DNA from 2 places in the Thermaerobacillus caldiproteolyticus genome. Region 2 is predicted to be linked to the other one. Evidence: predicted binding sites of a transcription regulator. Region 2 holds the regulator's gene; the other holds the start of a gene.
What was found. The regulator LexA, encoded in region 2, represses DNA repair genes until DNA is damaged. The targets are predictions, from matches to a motif close to CGAACATATGTTCG.
Positions count from the first base shown of each region.

Region 1: ruvA (Holliday junction branch migration protein RuvA) is a predicted target of LexA. The motif match lies at 5,753-5,766, and genes of this name have one in related genera.

Region 1 is NZ_CP064060.1:2,229,877-2,237,740, forward strand. It holds gene spoVB (stage V sporulation protein B) at 1-621, shown strand, start outside; gene ISX45_RS11170 (TIGR04086 family membrane protein) at 699-1,073, shown strand; gene yajC (preprotein translocase subunit YajC) at 1,124-1,390, opposite strand; gene tgt (tRNA guanosine(34) transglycosylase Tgt) at 1,419-2,558, opposite strand; gene queA (tRNA preQ1(34) S-adenosylmethionine ribosyltransferase-isomerase QueA) at 2,812-3,840, opposite strand; gene ISX45_RS11190 (DUF2905 domain-containing protein) at 3,870-4,076, opposite strand; gene ruvB (Holliday junction branch migration DNA helicase RuvB) at 4,073-5,074, opposite strand; gene ruvA (Holliday junction branch migration protein RuvA) at 5,088-5,693, opposite strand; gene ISX45_RS11205 (BofC C-terminal domain-containing protein) at 5,810-6,265, opposite strand; gene ISX45_RS11210 (YebC/PmpR family DNA-binding transcriptional regulator) at 6,919-7,656, opposite strand; gene ISX45_RS11215 (YhcN/YlaJ family sporulation lipoprotein) at 7,775-7,864, opposite strand, start outside.
Region 2 is NZ_CP064060.1:769,441-777,304, forward strand. It holds gene ISX45_RS03975 (thiolase family protein) at 1-615, shown strand, start outside; gene ISX45_RS03980 (trimeric intracellular cation channel family protein) at 667-1,287, opposite strand; gene hflX (GTPase HflX) at 1,400-2,704, shown strand; gene ISX45_RS03990 (methionine gamma-lyase family protein) at 2,718-3,986, shown strand; gene ISX45_RS03995 (MerR family transcriptional regulator) at 4,090-4,470, shown strand; gene glnA (type I glutamate--ammonia ligase) at 4,533-5,867, shown strand; gene lexA (transcriptional repressor LexA) at 6,054-6,677, opposite strand; gene yneA (cell division suppressor protein YneA) at 6,831-7,136, shown strand; gene ISX45_RS04015 (YneB family resolvase-like protein) at 7,155-7,799, shown strand.

The sequences.
Region 1 (7,864 bases), 1.5 Mb from region 2:
CTTATTGAACATCGAATCCAACAAGCAATGCGTCTTTCCCTCGTTACAGGCGGGCTGTCGGTCATCGTCTTATACGTATTCGCCGATCCACTTATGCAACTCATGTACGGTACAAGCGAGGCATCCATTTTCGTAAAAGTAATGGCGCCGTTTTTCCTATTCTATTACTTTCAAGGTCCATTACAAGCAGTTTTACAAGGTCTTGATCTAGCTAAAGCAGCCATGACGAACAGCCTTATTGGAGCGGTTGTAAAAACAGTATGTATTTTTGCATTAGCGACGCGACCAAGTTTAGGAATTATGGGAGCCGCATTAGCGATCGCCATCGGCACCGTGTTAGTCACACTTCTTCATTTTGCAACGATGGTCAAAGTTGTGTCCTATTCCGTCTATGTCACAGAATATATCAAGGCTTCCATCACAATGCTGATCGCTGGCATCGTCGGCTATATGACGTTCTCCCATTCTTTTGCGACATTTCCGCTCAATGTACGAACGACTGCTGCTATCATCATTACTACCATCGTTTACATGTTGCTTTTAATCATCTTCAAGCTCATTAAACGTGAAGAATTGATGCGAATTCCGTTTCTCCGTGTCTTTTTCCTGATAAAAAAATAATCAAGCCCACTTCTAAACATGTCCTGCGGCGAATATACTTTTGCTAAAAACATCCATAGGACGAGGGGGGAGAAAAAATGACAAGGTTAGGGAAAGCGATTGTCTATGGAATTGTGACGATTTTTTTACTTGCCGCTATCGTCAGTTTCTTTTTATCTTTAATGATGAAATTTACAAGTATCGAAGAGTCGTCATTGACATGGATGATTTTCACAAGCTCCCTTTTATCAATGTTTATTGGAGGATTTGTCGCCGGTGGAAAAGGGAAAGAAAAAGGCTGGCTTATGGGTGGGGCTACGGGTGTACTATTCACAGTGATTGTCCTTTTGTTCCAGTTTTTAGGACTAGAGCAATCATTCTCGCTTAAGCAATGGCTCTACCATCTCGGCTTTTTAGCAGCAGCTATGCTTGGAGGAGTTCTTGGAGTGAACATAACCGCATCACAAAGTTAAATGTAAAAAACAAAGGCTGCTTCTTCAAATGAAGAAGCAGCCTTATTCGTTTACTTATTTTCTGCAACTACTTCACGCACCGCTGAGCGATCGTATGTAAGGCGAGTACCGTCACCAGCACGGATCACGATTTTATCTTCATCAACTGAGTCGATAATGCCGTGCAATCCACCAATCGTGACGATTTTATCCCCTTTCTTTAAGTTCGCCTGCATTTGTTGAATCGCACGCTGGCGTTTTTGCTGCGGACGAAGTAACAGAAAGTAGAAAATCACGAAAAATAAAAGAATTGGTAATAAATTGACTAGCGTTGCCATCGATTTCACCCCTTTCTAAGCAATGGAATTAAAAGTTTTTCGCATTCGGTTTGTTAAACCCATATCGTTCAAAAAACTCTTCGCGGAAGTCGCCAAGACGATCGTCACGAATAGCTTGTCTCACTTGCTCCATCAATTTTATCAGAAAATACACATTATGATAAGAAGTTAAACGAATTCCGAACGTTTCATCACATTTTATTAAATGTCGAATGTACGCACGTGTATAGTTGCGGCATGTGTAACAGTCACAATTTGGATCAAGCGGTGTAAAGTCTCTCGCGTATTGCGCGTTTTTAATAACGACGCGTCCTTCGCTTGTCATGACCGTTCCGTTGCGACCAATGCGTGTCGGCAAGACGCAGTCAAACATATCGATGCCGCGGATCACTCCGTCAATGAGCGAATCCGGAGAACCTACCCCCATTAGATAGCGAGGTTTATTCGCCGGTAAAAGCGGAGTTGTAAATTCTAAAACGCGGTTCATTACTTCTTTTGGTTCACCAACGGACAATCCACCTACGGCATATCCAGGAAAATCAAGCGATACTAAGTCTTGTGCACTTTGTTTTCGAAGATCTTCAAATTCACCGCCTTGAACAATACCAAACAATCCTTGGTCATGCGGGCGTTGATGTGCTTTTAAACAGCGCTCCGCCCAACGGCTCGTCCGCTCCACCGACTGCTTCATATATTCATATGTTGCCGGATATGGCGGGCATTCGTCAAACGCCATCATAATATCCGAACCGAGCGCATTTTGAATCTCCATTGCTTTTTCTGGAGAAAGGAAGAGCTTATCCCCGTTTAAATGATTTCGGAAATACACTCCTTCTTCCTCAATTCTTCGGAATTCGCTTAAACTAAACACTTGAAAGCCGCCGGAATCGGTCAAAATACCGCGATCCCAGTTCATAAACGAATGAAGCCCACCGGCTTCTTTGACAATGTCATGCCCCGGACGAAGCCATAAATGGTACGTATTGCTTAAAATAATCCCTGCGCCCATTTCCTTTAATTCTTCCGGCGACAAAGTTTTCACCGTTGCCAGCGTGCCAACCGGCATAAACATCGGCGTTTCAAAGGAACCGTGTGGAGTATGAATGATCCCAAGCCGTGCTCCGGTTTGCTTACATGTTTTGATTAATTCATATCGAATTGCTGTCAAATGAGTATCTCCTTTCTAAAAAGGTAGGAAAGTAAAAATGCAAATTCTCTATCTTCCCGTCTCTAAATCACAAACATTTCCATACTCGAAAAACATTTGGTTTTGAGAGCGATTTGCGACGCTTTGTCCCCGCTGCGGGAGGATACAATTGTCTATCACTCGGCAGATCACAGGACGTAGCAAGAGCCGAATTGAGCCTCCTTGCTAATCCTCTAACGCCTTTCGGTGGGGAGGCGGCTCACCTCCGCTTCTCTTAAATAATCAACATGGCATCACCAAAACTAAAGAAACGATAGCGTTCTTTTACTGCCTCTTCATAAGCATGCAAGACGTTTTCTCGCCCGGCGAGCGCGCTGACAAGCATAATCAACGTCGATTTTGGCAAATGAAAATTCGTCACCATGCCATCAATCGCCTTGAACTCATAGCCCGGATAAATGAATATGCTCGTCCAGCCGCTTTCAGCGACAAAAGTACCGTTATGTCTTGAAGCAATCGTTTCTAACGTGCGCGTCGTCGTCGTGCCGACAGCAATAATACGTCCGCCTTGCTGTCTCACTTCATTTAACAATCTCGCCGTTCCCTCTGTCATTTGATAAAATTCGGCGTGCATATCATGCTCTTCAACATTTTCGACATTAACAGGGCGGAATGTGCCGAGACCGACATGAAGCGTAATAAACGCGATATGTACTCCTTTGGCACGAATATCGTCAAGAAGCTGTTCGGTAAAGTGAAGTCCTGCGGTCGGTGCCGCCGCTGAGCCCCGTTCGCGAGCATACACAGTTTGATAGCGTTCGCGGTCGTCTAACTGCTCTTTAATGTAAGGCGGGAGCGGCATTTCTCCAAGCGCCTCTAGCACTTCATAAAAAATTCCTTCATATTCAAACTCAAGCACACGCCCCCCATGTTCGAGCGTATCGACACATGTCGCTCTTAACCGCCCGTCACCAAACAAAATCGTCGTTCCTATCTTCACACGTTTCGCAGGCTTCACTAACGTTTCCCAGCGATCACCTTTCACTTGTTTTAATAACAGCACTTCAATGTTTGCCCCTGTATCTTCTTTTTCTCCATAAAGGCGCGCAGGTAATACGCGCGTATCATTTAATACAAGACAATCTCCCTCACGTAAATACGATAAAATCGCACGAAAGGTTTCATGTTTGATCGCGCCCGTTTGTTTATCAAGTACCATCAATCTTGACGCTTCGCGATTCGGAAGCGGTGTTTGCGCAATTAACTCTTCTGGTAAATCAAAATCAAATAAGTCTACTTTCACAGTAGCTCACCTCTTTTTTGCAGTTATGTTCAACGAAACCGACTAAGCACGTAAAAAATGAATGATAACACGACGCTTAACACAATCGACGTGACAACCGGAAAATAAAATGTCGTATTTCCTTTTCGAATAATAATATCTCCAGGAAGTCGACCTAGTTTAATAAACTGCATAAGAAACCCAATGATAATCAATACAACCCCGATCACCATAATTGTTTTTGGAAGGTTATTCATTTTTCTGGAACCTCCATTCCAAAATGCTCATAAGCAAGACTTGTTACGATGCGCCCGCGTGATGTTCGCTGTAAAAAGCCGATTTGCAGCAAATACGGTTCATACACATCCTCGATTGTCTGTGCCTCTTCGCCGATCGTAGCGGCAATCGTGTCGAGCCCAACCGGCCCGCCCATGAATTTTTCCATAATCGCTTTTAATAATTTATGGTCAATATGGTCTAATCCGAGTCGATCGACTTGCAATAGCTCAAGCGCTTCTTGGGCTAACGCAAACGTAATCGTTCCATCGCCGCGCACTTGGGCAAAATCGCGAACGCGCCGCAATAAGCGATTGGCAATGCGCGGTGTTCCTCGCGAACGCCGTGCAATTTCAAATGCCGCCTCTTCTTCGATGCCTACCTCAAGAATATCGGCAGTTCGTTTGACAATTTGCGCCAATTGCGCTGGGGCGTAATATTCCAAACGGCTTAACACGCCAAAGCGATCACGAAGCGGAGCCGATAATGCCCCTGCTCTCGTCGTGGCACCAACGAGTGTAAACGGCGGAAGATCAATGCGAACTGAACGCGCCGTTTGCCCTTTGCCGATAACAATATCTAAACAATAGTCTTCCATCGCCGGATACAGCACCTCTTCTACTGAGCGTTGCAGGCGATGAATTTCGTCAATAAACAACACATCGCCGGGCTCAAGGGAAGTTAAAATCGCCGCTAAATCACCGGGACGCTCAATCGCCGGGCCAGCGGTAGTACGGATGTTACCTCCCATTTCATTAGCAATAATCGTTGCCAGCGTCGTTTTCCCAAGCCCTGGCGGACCGTATAAAAGCACATGGTCAAGTGTTTCCCCGCGCATTTTCGCTGCTTCAATAAATACTTTTAAATTATCTTTTACTCCATCTTGTCCAATATATTCGTGTAAAAATTTCGGGCGGAGACTATATTCAAGTGAAACGTCTTCGCGATGAGCATCACTGGAGACAAGACGCTCTTCCATTCTCCTCCCCTCCCTATTTTAATAATTTTTGGAGCGCTAGCTTAATATATTGATCGGTGGACAGATTTTCTTTCATTAATGACGGCATCACTTTTTGAATTTCCCGTTCTGCATATCCGAGCACTTTTAACGCCTCAATCGCTTCCTCAAGCGCCGATAATTGCGGAGAAAGCGACTCTTCGTGTGAAGTAAACAAATCTGGAAAAGCGTCTGGAACGACCGATTGCAGCTTACCTTTTAAATCAAGAATCATTTGCCGTGCCGTTTTTTTGCCGACACCCGGAAATTTGCATAAAAACTTTTCATCTTCCTGTTCAATCGCCTCAACAAGCTGCCGCGGTTGCCCAGCCGCTAAAATCGCCAGTCCCCCTTTTGGCCCGATGCCGGAGACTTGCAAAAGTTTCGCAAACAATGTTCGTTCTTCGCGCGTGCGAAATCCGTATAAGGCGATCGCATCTTCCCGCACATATTGATATGTATAGACCGTCACGATTGTATCATGACTTTTGTGAAACGAAAACGGATTTGGAGTGAAAATTTGATACCCTACTCCATTGCTTTCAACAACAATATATTCAGGACAAACATAATCGATATATCCACGGATAAACTCAATCAAGACCGTACTCCTCTCCTTTTTCTCACTGCTTTTCATTGTACCATACAATGAGAAAAAAGCGAATGTATATTCCTCTTTGTCCAAAACAAAAAGACCTATCGTAGCGATAAGTCTTTTTACGGCATCAGCGCAAAATGCCGGTATGTTTCAATAATATCTTTATACTGCGATTTCGAAATGACGCGAATCCCTTTTTTTAATTGTTCATGTTGCCGGCTTTCTAACTTTTTGATGTCAATTTGGAAAAACGATTGAATGACGCGCGATGATTTATTGGGCTTTCCTTCAAAAATGGACAGCGTTCCGTTTTTCGTCAGCCCAAAATACCCATTCGCTTTTAAAAGAGGCGAAATGTCATTGATCGTTTTTTGAAAGACAATTTGCTCGTCATCCATATCGACAAGCTGCCATCCTTCATATTTTTTCCATATATCTTTCATAGAGACAACTGTTTCTTCTCTAATTTCTTCACTGACTTCCCCATCTAAATACATTCGTTCTAAAATTACATTCATTTTCACGGGGGACGGCTCCGCGAAAACATTTGATGTGGAAAGCAGCCATACGATCATCGCCATAACATAAATGGAATGAACTCGCACCATCTCTTCCCCTCTTTCAAGGTAAAAATAAAATCTACTTCTATTTTCACCAATAAAAGAGGTTTTATCCATTCCCTTCTAATCTTTTCAGTCACTTTTCGCTTAATTTCTCCATAGCTAAGCGCTCCCAATCAAAGAAACTTAAGCCATCCGTGCTCAACATCAAATTTAAACTTCTTTACATGTGTACAAGGATTTTACTTTGGAGAAAGATCCCCTTCTTCTACACAGTAATTAAATAGGGAGCGCAAATACTGTTGATGTATGTTTCTTTTCTGCCTTTGTTTTTTAGATACATCATATACGCTTTAATATGTGATGACTTGACCTCTTCAACTTCTTCAAATTGCCACTCGTTCTGTAGATACTTAATAAATGCCTTATTATTGTTTTTATCGTTTGCCCTGTATAATTCTTGACTTGGATGTAATAAAGAAATTCCTGCAACACCTCATGTAAAAGCATAAAAAATCCATCCTTTGCATAAAAAGTCAATTTCTTATGCATTGGATGGATATCGTAACGCGGGATGATGATTTTTAGAATGTATGTCATCATCCATCAGATTTTTTGGATGTTTTAAGCGGAAATAAGGACATAACACGTTGATATATCAACAATCATTACTCAATCCCTGACTCATCTAAATTATGATATACTTCCTGCACGTCATCGTCGTCTTCAAGCGTGTCGATGAGTTTGAGCATTTTCGTTAAATCGTCGCCGGTTAGCGTCGTGTATGTTTGCGGAATCATGGTAATTTCCGCACTCACAAATGTAAAACCGTTCGCTTCCAGCTGATTTTTGACGTCTTCGAACGTTTCTGGCGCTGTATAAATTTCAAATGAGTCCTCAGTTGTTTCCATTTCTTCCGCGCCTGCTTCGATCGCTTGAAGAAGCATTTCGTCTTCATCAATGTCAAGTCCTTCTCTCGCGATGACAAGCAATCCTTTTCGGTCGAACAAGTAGGATACGCAGCCTGTTTCACCTAGGTTGCCGCCGTTTTTCGAAAACGCTACACGCACGTTAGAGGCAGTCCGATTTTTATTATCAGTTAAGCAGACAACCATGACTGCAACGCCACCCGGACCATATCCTTCATAGCGAATCTCTTCATAGTTCGTATTGTCTTGATTTCCTGTTGCTTTTTTTATAGCGCGCTCAATGTTTTCATTCGGCATATTGGCCGCTTTCGCTTTTTCGATGACAAGGCGTAAGCTCGGATTAGTGCTCGGGTCACCTCCGCCCATTTTTGCAGCGACATAAATCTCTTTCGCTAACTTCATAAACAGTTTTCCGCGCTTTGCATCTTGCGCATTTTTTCGGCGTTGAATATTCTTCCACTTAGAATGTCCAGCCATTCTAAATTTCTCCTCTCATCACACGAAATTTCCGATATTACTATACCAAAAAAACACGAAACGGTAAAATTTCATCAAGAAGGGATGCCCTATAACAAGTGGCATCCCTTATATGATTTTATCGATGGTTAGCTGGACGCTCAATAATTTGCCCGTTATAGAAAATTGTTTTTAAATCCCGTTCAATTTCTTCAGACGGACGTCCATA
Region 2 (7,864 bases):
GGAATATTTGATGAAGAAATCGTGCCTGTCCAAGGAATTGATAAAGATGGAAACGCTATTACGGTGACAATTGACGAAGGACCTCGCAAAGATACGTCGTTAGAAGCATTAGCTTCACTCAAACCCGTTTTTAAGCAAGATGGAAAAATTACAGCAGGAAATGCTAGCCAAATGAGTGATGGAGCGGCAGCCGTATTATTAATGGAGCGTCAAACAGCACAGAAATTAGGAGCAAAACCAAAAGCGAAAATCATCGCGCAAACGGTCGTCGGCTCTGACCCGACGTACATGCTTGATGGCGTTATTCCAGCAACGAGAAAAGTATTACAAAAGGCAGGACTAACGATTGATGATATTGACCTTGTGGAAATTAACGAAGCGTTTGCTCCTGTCGTCTTAGCATGGCAAAAGGAAATCGGTGCGCCGCTTTCGAAAGTCAATGTCAACGGAGGTGCCATCGCCTTAGGTCATCCGTTAGGGGCAACAGGCGTGAAATTAATGACGTCACTTATTCATGAACTGGAGCGAAGACAAGCTAAATACGGTCTATTAACTATTTGTATCGGGCATGGCATGGCGACAGCAACGATTATTGAACGTGTACAAAATGAGTAAAATGAACAAACCGGCGCAAGTTCTTCCGCGCCGGTTTTTGGATGATTTTACTTACATGTTCTCGCTTGTTTCTTTTTGTAACGATCGATTCGGCAGCTTCCATTTATACGTGTACGATAAAATGCGCAATACCGCAACAACGATGAACAACATATAGAGCCGAATAGGTGAATCAGCCAGCCCTGTACCGACTGCTAAGCCGGCGACAATTGCCCATACAGCATAAATTTCTGCACGAAGTACAAGAGGTTTTCGTCCTGCAAGCACATCGCGAATAATGCCGCCACCGCTTCCCGTTAATACCGCGGCAACGATTACTGCACTTAGCGGATGGTTCATTTTCACAGCATAAAGCGCACCTTGAATGGCAAAGGCTGAAAGCCCGAGCGCATCGAAGAAATTTCCCCAGCGCTTCCAATGTATCAATGTTTTATGAGGAAATAAATAGACGATCGTCATAGCAAACAGCGCCACATGAAACAGCATTCCTTGCTCCCATAACGCAGAGACAGGAACGCCGATGAGCAAATTGCGAATCGCTCCACCACCAAACGCGGTCACAATACCAAGAATGTAGACACCAAGAAGGTCATACTCCTCTTCCATTGCGACAATCGCTCCGCTAATCGCAAAAGCAACGGTGCCGATAATGCTTAATACTTCCCATGTCATACGCGTAGCCCTTTCTACTTCGTTTCACTGTAAAAATTTTATGAGGAACGCGTTTGAAAATCAATCATCATTTTTGAAATATAGCGATTTTGTGCGAGATTTGCTATGATTAATGAAGATTCATTTCGTCCAAAAGAAAGAAGGTGTTGGATTGAGAGAGAGACAAACAAACGAGCGGGAAAAAGTCATTTTAGTCGGTTGCCAACTGCCTCATGTAGATGATGAACGGTTTTTCTATTCAATGGAAGAATTGAAATCGCTTGCTCATACAGCGAATGGCGATGTCGTTATGGTTGTTACACAAAAGCGCGAGACGATCCACCCAGCTACTTATATCGGAAAAGGGAAAGTGGAAGAGCTCAGCCGACTTGTGGAACAATTCGCCCCAGATGTCGTTATTTTTAATGACGAATTGTCGCCAAGTCAAAACCGCAATCTTTCTCGCCAACTTGAAGCTCGAATCATCGATCGGACGCAACTCATTTTAGATATATTTGCCCAGCGTGCTAGATCAAAGGAAGGAAAGCTGCAAGTCGAGTTGGCACAGTTGGAATATTTATTGCCGCGTCTAAGCGGACAAGGCACAGAGCTGTCTCGACTTGGTGGTGGAATTGGAACAAGAGGTCCGGGGGAAACGAAACTTGAAACAGATCGCCGCCATATTTACCGTCGGATTGATGAAATCAAGGCGCAGTTGAAACTGGTTGCCGAACATCGCGAACGTTACCGTGAGCGCCGTAAAAAAAATCATGTATTTCAAATTTCTCTCGTCGGCTATACGAATGCGGGTAAATCAACGTTATTCAATCGTTTGACAGATGCGGATTCATTTGAAGAAAATTTATTGTTCGCGACACTTGACCCGCTAACGCGAAAATTGACACTTCCGAGCGGCTACACGACACTTTTAACCGATACCGTTGGTTTTATTCAAGACTTGCCGACGACATTAGTTGCTGCCTTTCGCTCGACGCTCGAAGAAGTAAAAGAGGCTGACTTAATTTTACATATCGTTGACTCGTCGAACCCTGATTATTATCATCATGAGAAGACAGTTTATGAGCTATTGGACGAGCTTGATGTGTCATCCATTCCGATTGTTACCGTTTATAATAAACGTGATATGATCCATCCTGATTTTGTGCCGGGTGCCCAAACGCCTTCGGTAACGATCAGCGCATTAGATCCAAATGATTTACAACAACTCCGCCAATTTATTGAAAAAATAGTAATTGACTTAATGGATTGCTATTATGTATTTATTCCAAGTTTTGAAGGCAAGCTGCTCGCTCAGTTGAAAGCAGAAACGATTTTGCGCGATTTACATTACAATGAACAAAGCGGCATGTACGAATGCAAAGGATATATATTGCCTTCACATCCGCTTAACGGACAGTTAAGAAAATATCAAAACTAGAAAGGGTTGTTTTATGTTTCAGCATTTACGACATGGGAAAAAAATCGCACCAATTGTGAAAGAAGTAGAAGCACAAATCGCACCGCTTCATAAAGAAATCGATGAACGAATTGATGACAATCAATATCGCGTCTTGCAAAGTTTTCGCCGCCATAAAGTCAGCGATGCCCATTTTATCCCGTCGACAGGATACGGATATGATGATACAGGGCGTGATACGCTAGAACAAGTGTATGCCGATGTGTTTGGCGGTGAAGCAGGGCTTGTGCGCCCGCAAATTATCTCTGGGACACATGCGATTTCGATTGCGTTATTTGGCATTCTTCGTCCTGGTGATGAGCTTCTTTACATTACGGGAAAGCCGTACGATACATTGGAAGAAATTGTCGGTATTCGCGGCAGCGGGGTTGGTTCACTAAAAGAATTTCATATTGGCTATCAAAGCGTACCATTAACAAAAGAAGGGAAAGTGGACTTTGAAGCGGTCAGACGCGCCATCCATGAACGTACAAAAATGATCGGCATTCAGCGTTCAAAAGGATACGCAACCCGCCCGTCGTTTACTATCGCAGAAATTAAAGAAATGATTGAGTTTGTCAAAGCCATCAAACCGGATGTCGTCGTATTTGTTGACAATTGCTATGGAGAATTTGTCGAGGACAAGGAACCGTGCCACGTTGGCGCCGATTTAATCGCCGGCTCACTCATAAAAAACCCAGGTGGCGGTCTCGCGAAAACAGGCGGTTATATCGTTGGGAAAAAAGCATACGTGGAAGCGTGCGCATATCGAATGACCTCTCCGGGAATCGGTGCCGAAGCAGGGGCATCATTATATAGTTTACAAGAAATGTATCAAGGTTTTTTCTTAGCTCCTCATATTGTTGGTCAAGCGTTAAAAGGCGCTGTATTTACAGCAGCAATGCTAGAGCGTCTCGGCATGAATACACACCCAAAATGGAACGCCAAACGTACGGATTTAATTCAATCGGTGCAATTCGATGATCCGGATCAAATGATCGCATTTTGCCAAGCCATTCAATTTGCATCACCTGTAAATTCGCATTTTACTCCGTATCCGAACTACATGCCGGGCTATGAAGATGACGTCATTATGGCAGCGGGAACGTTTATTCAAGGGGCTAGCATTGAACTGACGGCGGATGGTCCGATTCGTCCGCCATATGTCGCTTATGTTCAGGGTGGATTGACGTATTCACATGTCAAAATCGCGATTTGTACCGCTATTGACCAATTGATAGAAAAACAGCTCATTGGCGTGTGAGAAAATATAACATTCAATTGACATAATATGTTACATGATGTAAAATAAAAATAATCTAATATAAGGAGGAATTGACGTGAGTAGCAACAACATTCGTCGTTCCATGCCGTTGTTTCCGATTGGCATTGTGATGCAATTAACTGAGTTGTCTGCTCGTCAAATCCGCTATTACGAAGAACACGGATTAGTTTCTCCTGCACGTACAGAAGGAAATCGACGCTTATTTTCGTTTAATGATATCGATCGCCTTCTTGAAATTAAAGACTTAATCGATCAAGGAGTGAACTTAGCCGGCATTAAACAAATTTTCGCTTCTCGTCAATCGACAGCTTCCCATGAGCCGACAGAAAAGGTCGAAAAAGTAGTCAAACAAGAGCTATCGGACGAGGAATTGCGGAATGTATTACGGGCGGAATTGATGCAAGCAGGGCGATTTAATCGTGCATCGCTTCGCCAAGGAGATATCGCTCGTTTTTTCCATTAATAGCGTTTGTTTTTGTTTTTCACATAAATATTTAAGACGATGAACCGGGGAGGAGTTTTATAATGGCAAAGTACACGAGAGAAGACATTTTGCGTATTGTGAAAGAAGAAAACGTCAAGTATATTCGTTTGCAATTTACGGATATCCTTGGCACGATCAAAAACGTGGAAATTCCAATTAGCCAATTGGAGAAAGCATTAGACAACAAGATTATGTTTGACGGTTCTTCTATCGAGGGGTTTGTCCGCATCGAAGAATCCGATATGTATTTATATCCTGACTTAGATACATTTGTTATTTTTCCGTGGACATCGGAAAAAGGAAAAGTGGCTCGCTTCATTTGTGACATTTACAATCCAGACGGTACTCCGTTTGAAGGATGTCCGCGCTACAACTTGAAACGAATGTTAAAAGAAATGGAAGCCTTAGGCTTTACAGCGTTTAATCTAGGTCCAGAACCAGAGTTTTTCCTATTCAAGCTCGATGAAAAAGGTCATCCTACGCTTGAATTGAATGACAATGGCGGTTATTTTGACTTAGCCCCAACGGACTTAGGAGAGAACTGCCGTCGCGATATCGTGTTAGAATTAGAAGAAATGGGCTTTGAAATTGAAGCTTCTCACCACGAAGTAGCGCCGGGACAGCATGAAATCGACTTTAAATATGCTGATGCCGTCAAAGCATGCGACGATATTCAAACATTTAAGCTTGTTGTGAAAACAGTGGCTCGTAAGCACGGTTTACACGCAACTTTTATGCCAAAACCATTGTTCGGTGTGAACGGTTCAGGAATGCACTGCAACTTGTCCTTATTTAAAAACGACGAAAATGCGTTTTTCGATCCAAGCGGCGATTTGCAATTAAGCGATATCGCTCGTCAATTTATTGCCGGCGTATTAAAGCATGCACCAAACTTTACAGCTGTGACAAACCCAACGGTTAACTCTTACAAACGTCTTGTGCCAGGATATGAAGCACCTTGTTATGTAGCGTGGTCTGCACGCAATCGAAGCCCGCTCATTCGTATCCCAGCTTCACGCGGCATGAGCACACGCATTGAAGTGCGCAGCGTTGACCCTTCAGCAAACCCTTACTTAGCCATGGCGGTGCTGCTTGCGTCTGGATTAGACGGTATTAAAAACAAATTAACTCCTCCAGCTCCGGTTGATCGTAACATTTACGTCATGACAAAAGAAGAACGTTTAGAGGAAGGAATCGTTGATTTACCAGCGACATTAGCAGAAGCATTGGAAAACTTAAAATCAGATGAAGTCATGATTCACGCATTAGGGAAACACTTATTCGAACATTTTGTCGAAGCAAAAGAAATCGAATGGGATATGTTCCGTACCGCTGTTCACCAATGGGAACGCGACCAATATATGGAGTTATACTAAAAAAGAAAAAGGCTATCTCGTATTGAACGAGATAGCCTTTTTTGTAAGGTCAGAAAAGTATAAAGTTTAAAAGAAAACTGTCTTACTCCATCTATATCAGGTGGTCAACTGTCTTTCGAGTGAAGAGCATTTGCCCATCGTGGGAGTCAAGATAGTGAAATAGGTGCGCTTGCACTTTTCTTGATTTTAGTTAATCATACGGTAAACTCCAATGACCTTTCCAAGAATTGTCACGTCACGGACAATAATCGGCTCTAAATGAGGGTTTTCCGGTTGCAAACGAATATGGTCTTGCTCTTTAAAGAAGCGTTTAACGGTTGCCTCGTTTTCCTCGGTCATTGCTACAACAATATCTCCATTATTGGCTGACTGTTGTTGGCGTACAATGACGTAATCCCCATCTAAAATGCCTGCCTCAATCATGCTGTCTCCCATCACTTCAAGCATAAACACATGATCTTCCGGTGAAACAAAGCGCTCCGGGAGCGGAAAATAGTCTTCAATGTTTTCAACGGCAGTAATTGGCTGTCCGGCTGTCACCTTGCCAATGATAGGAACATTGACGACATTGTTTTTTTGCATCGAGGAAGTAAAATCAGCATCTAATATTTCAATGGCGCGCGGTTTTGTCGGATCACGTCGAATATACCCTTTGCTTTCAAGCCTTGCTAAATGTCCGTGTACGGTTGAACTAGAGGCAAGTCCAACAGCTTCACCAATTTCACGAACGGAAGGAGGGTATCCCTTCGTCTGTACCTCTTTCTTAATAAAATCTAATATTTGCTGCTGCCGTTTTGATAGCTTTGTCATCATATACACCTCTTACCTCATCGTTTGCCTACATTATAGCATGTTCATTATTAAAAAACAAACATAAGTTCGAAAATCTATTGACACAAACAAATGTTCTTGATTATAATAAAAGCACAAAGGCGAACAAATATTCTTATGAGGTGATAAACGATGAAACGAAAGCTTGCTCACTATATTGTTTTTTCGATTCTTTCATTTATGTTATTAGCTGGATTTGCGTATGCAAGCAAACCGATTCATAAAGAAGATTATCTAGAAATCACCGTCACACCCGGCGATACACTTTGGAAATTAGCAAATAAATACCGGAAATCACATCAGCTTTCAACCAATGAGTTTATTGAATGGGTCATCGATGTGAATCATTTGTCGAGCCAACAAATTATGGCGGGTGAAAAGTTGGTTATTCCTGTGTTAAAATCAAAAGCAGATGACCCGCTAGTAGTAAGCAAATAACAACGGAGATGATCGAAAGTGAAAGCGATTATTTATTGTCGCGTAAGCACAACGAAAGAGGCGCAAGAAACATCGTTAGAGCGGCAACGGGAAGAATTAGAGCGCCTCGCTGAACGGTATGGATTTGAAGTCGTTAAAATTATTACTGAACAGGCGAGCGGCTATGAAATTGAGCGGGACGGGGTTTTAGAGTTGCTGGCTGCGCTAAAACAGGAACGAATCGATGCGCTTCTCATTCAAGATGAGACAAGATTAGGAAGAGGGCATGCAAGAATTGCTTTGTTGCACTGTATTCAAAAAGAAGGGGTCAAAATATATACGATCAGCCATAACGGAGAGATGCAATTATCCGAGGCGGATTCGATGGTGCTCGATATCATTAGCATTGTTGAAGAATATCAACGTAAAATACATAACTTAAAAATTAAACGAGGCATGAAAAAAGCGATTGAAAGAGGATACCGACCGGAGCGGAACTTAAAGCATGTTGGAGAACATGCTGGAAGAGAACGAATCGAGCTCCCAGTTGAAGAAATTGTCCGTTTGCGCCATAACGGTCTGACGTTTGCGGAAATTGCCGCAACGTTGCGTGGATTCGGCTATGACGTCTCGAAGGCGACTGTTCATCGCCGATATCAAGAATACGTTCAGTCAGGCACATAGAACTGTCAGCAGATGGAGAAGCAAAGCAGTTGTCAATTTTCGATTTCTCTAGTAAGATAAGAGCA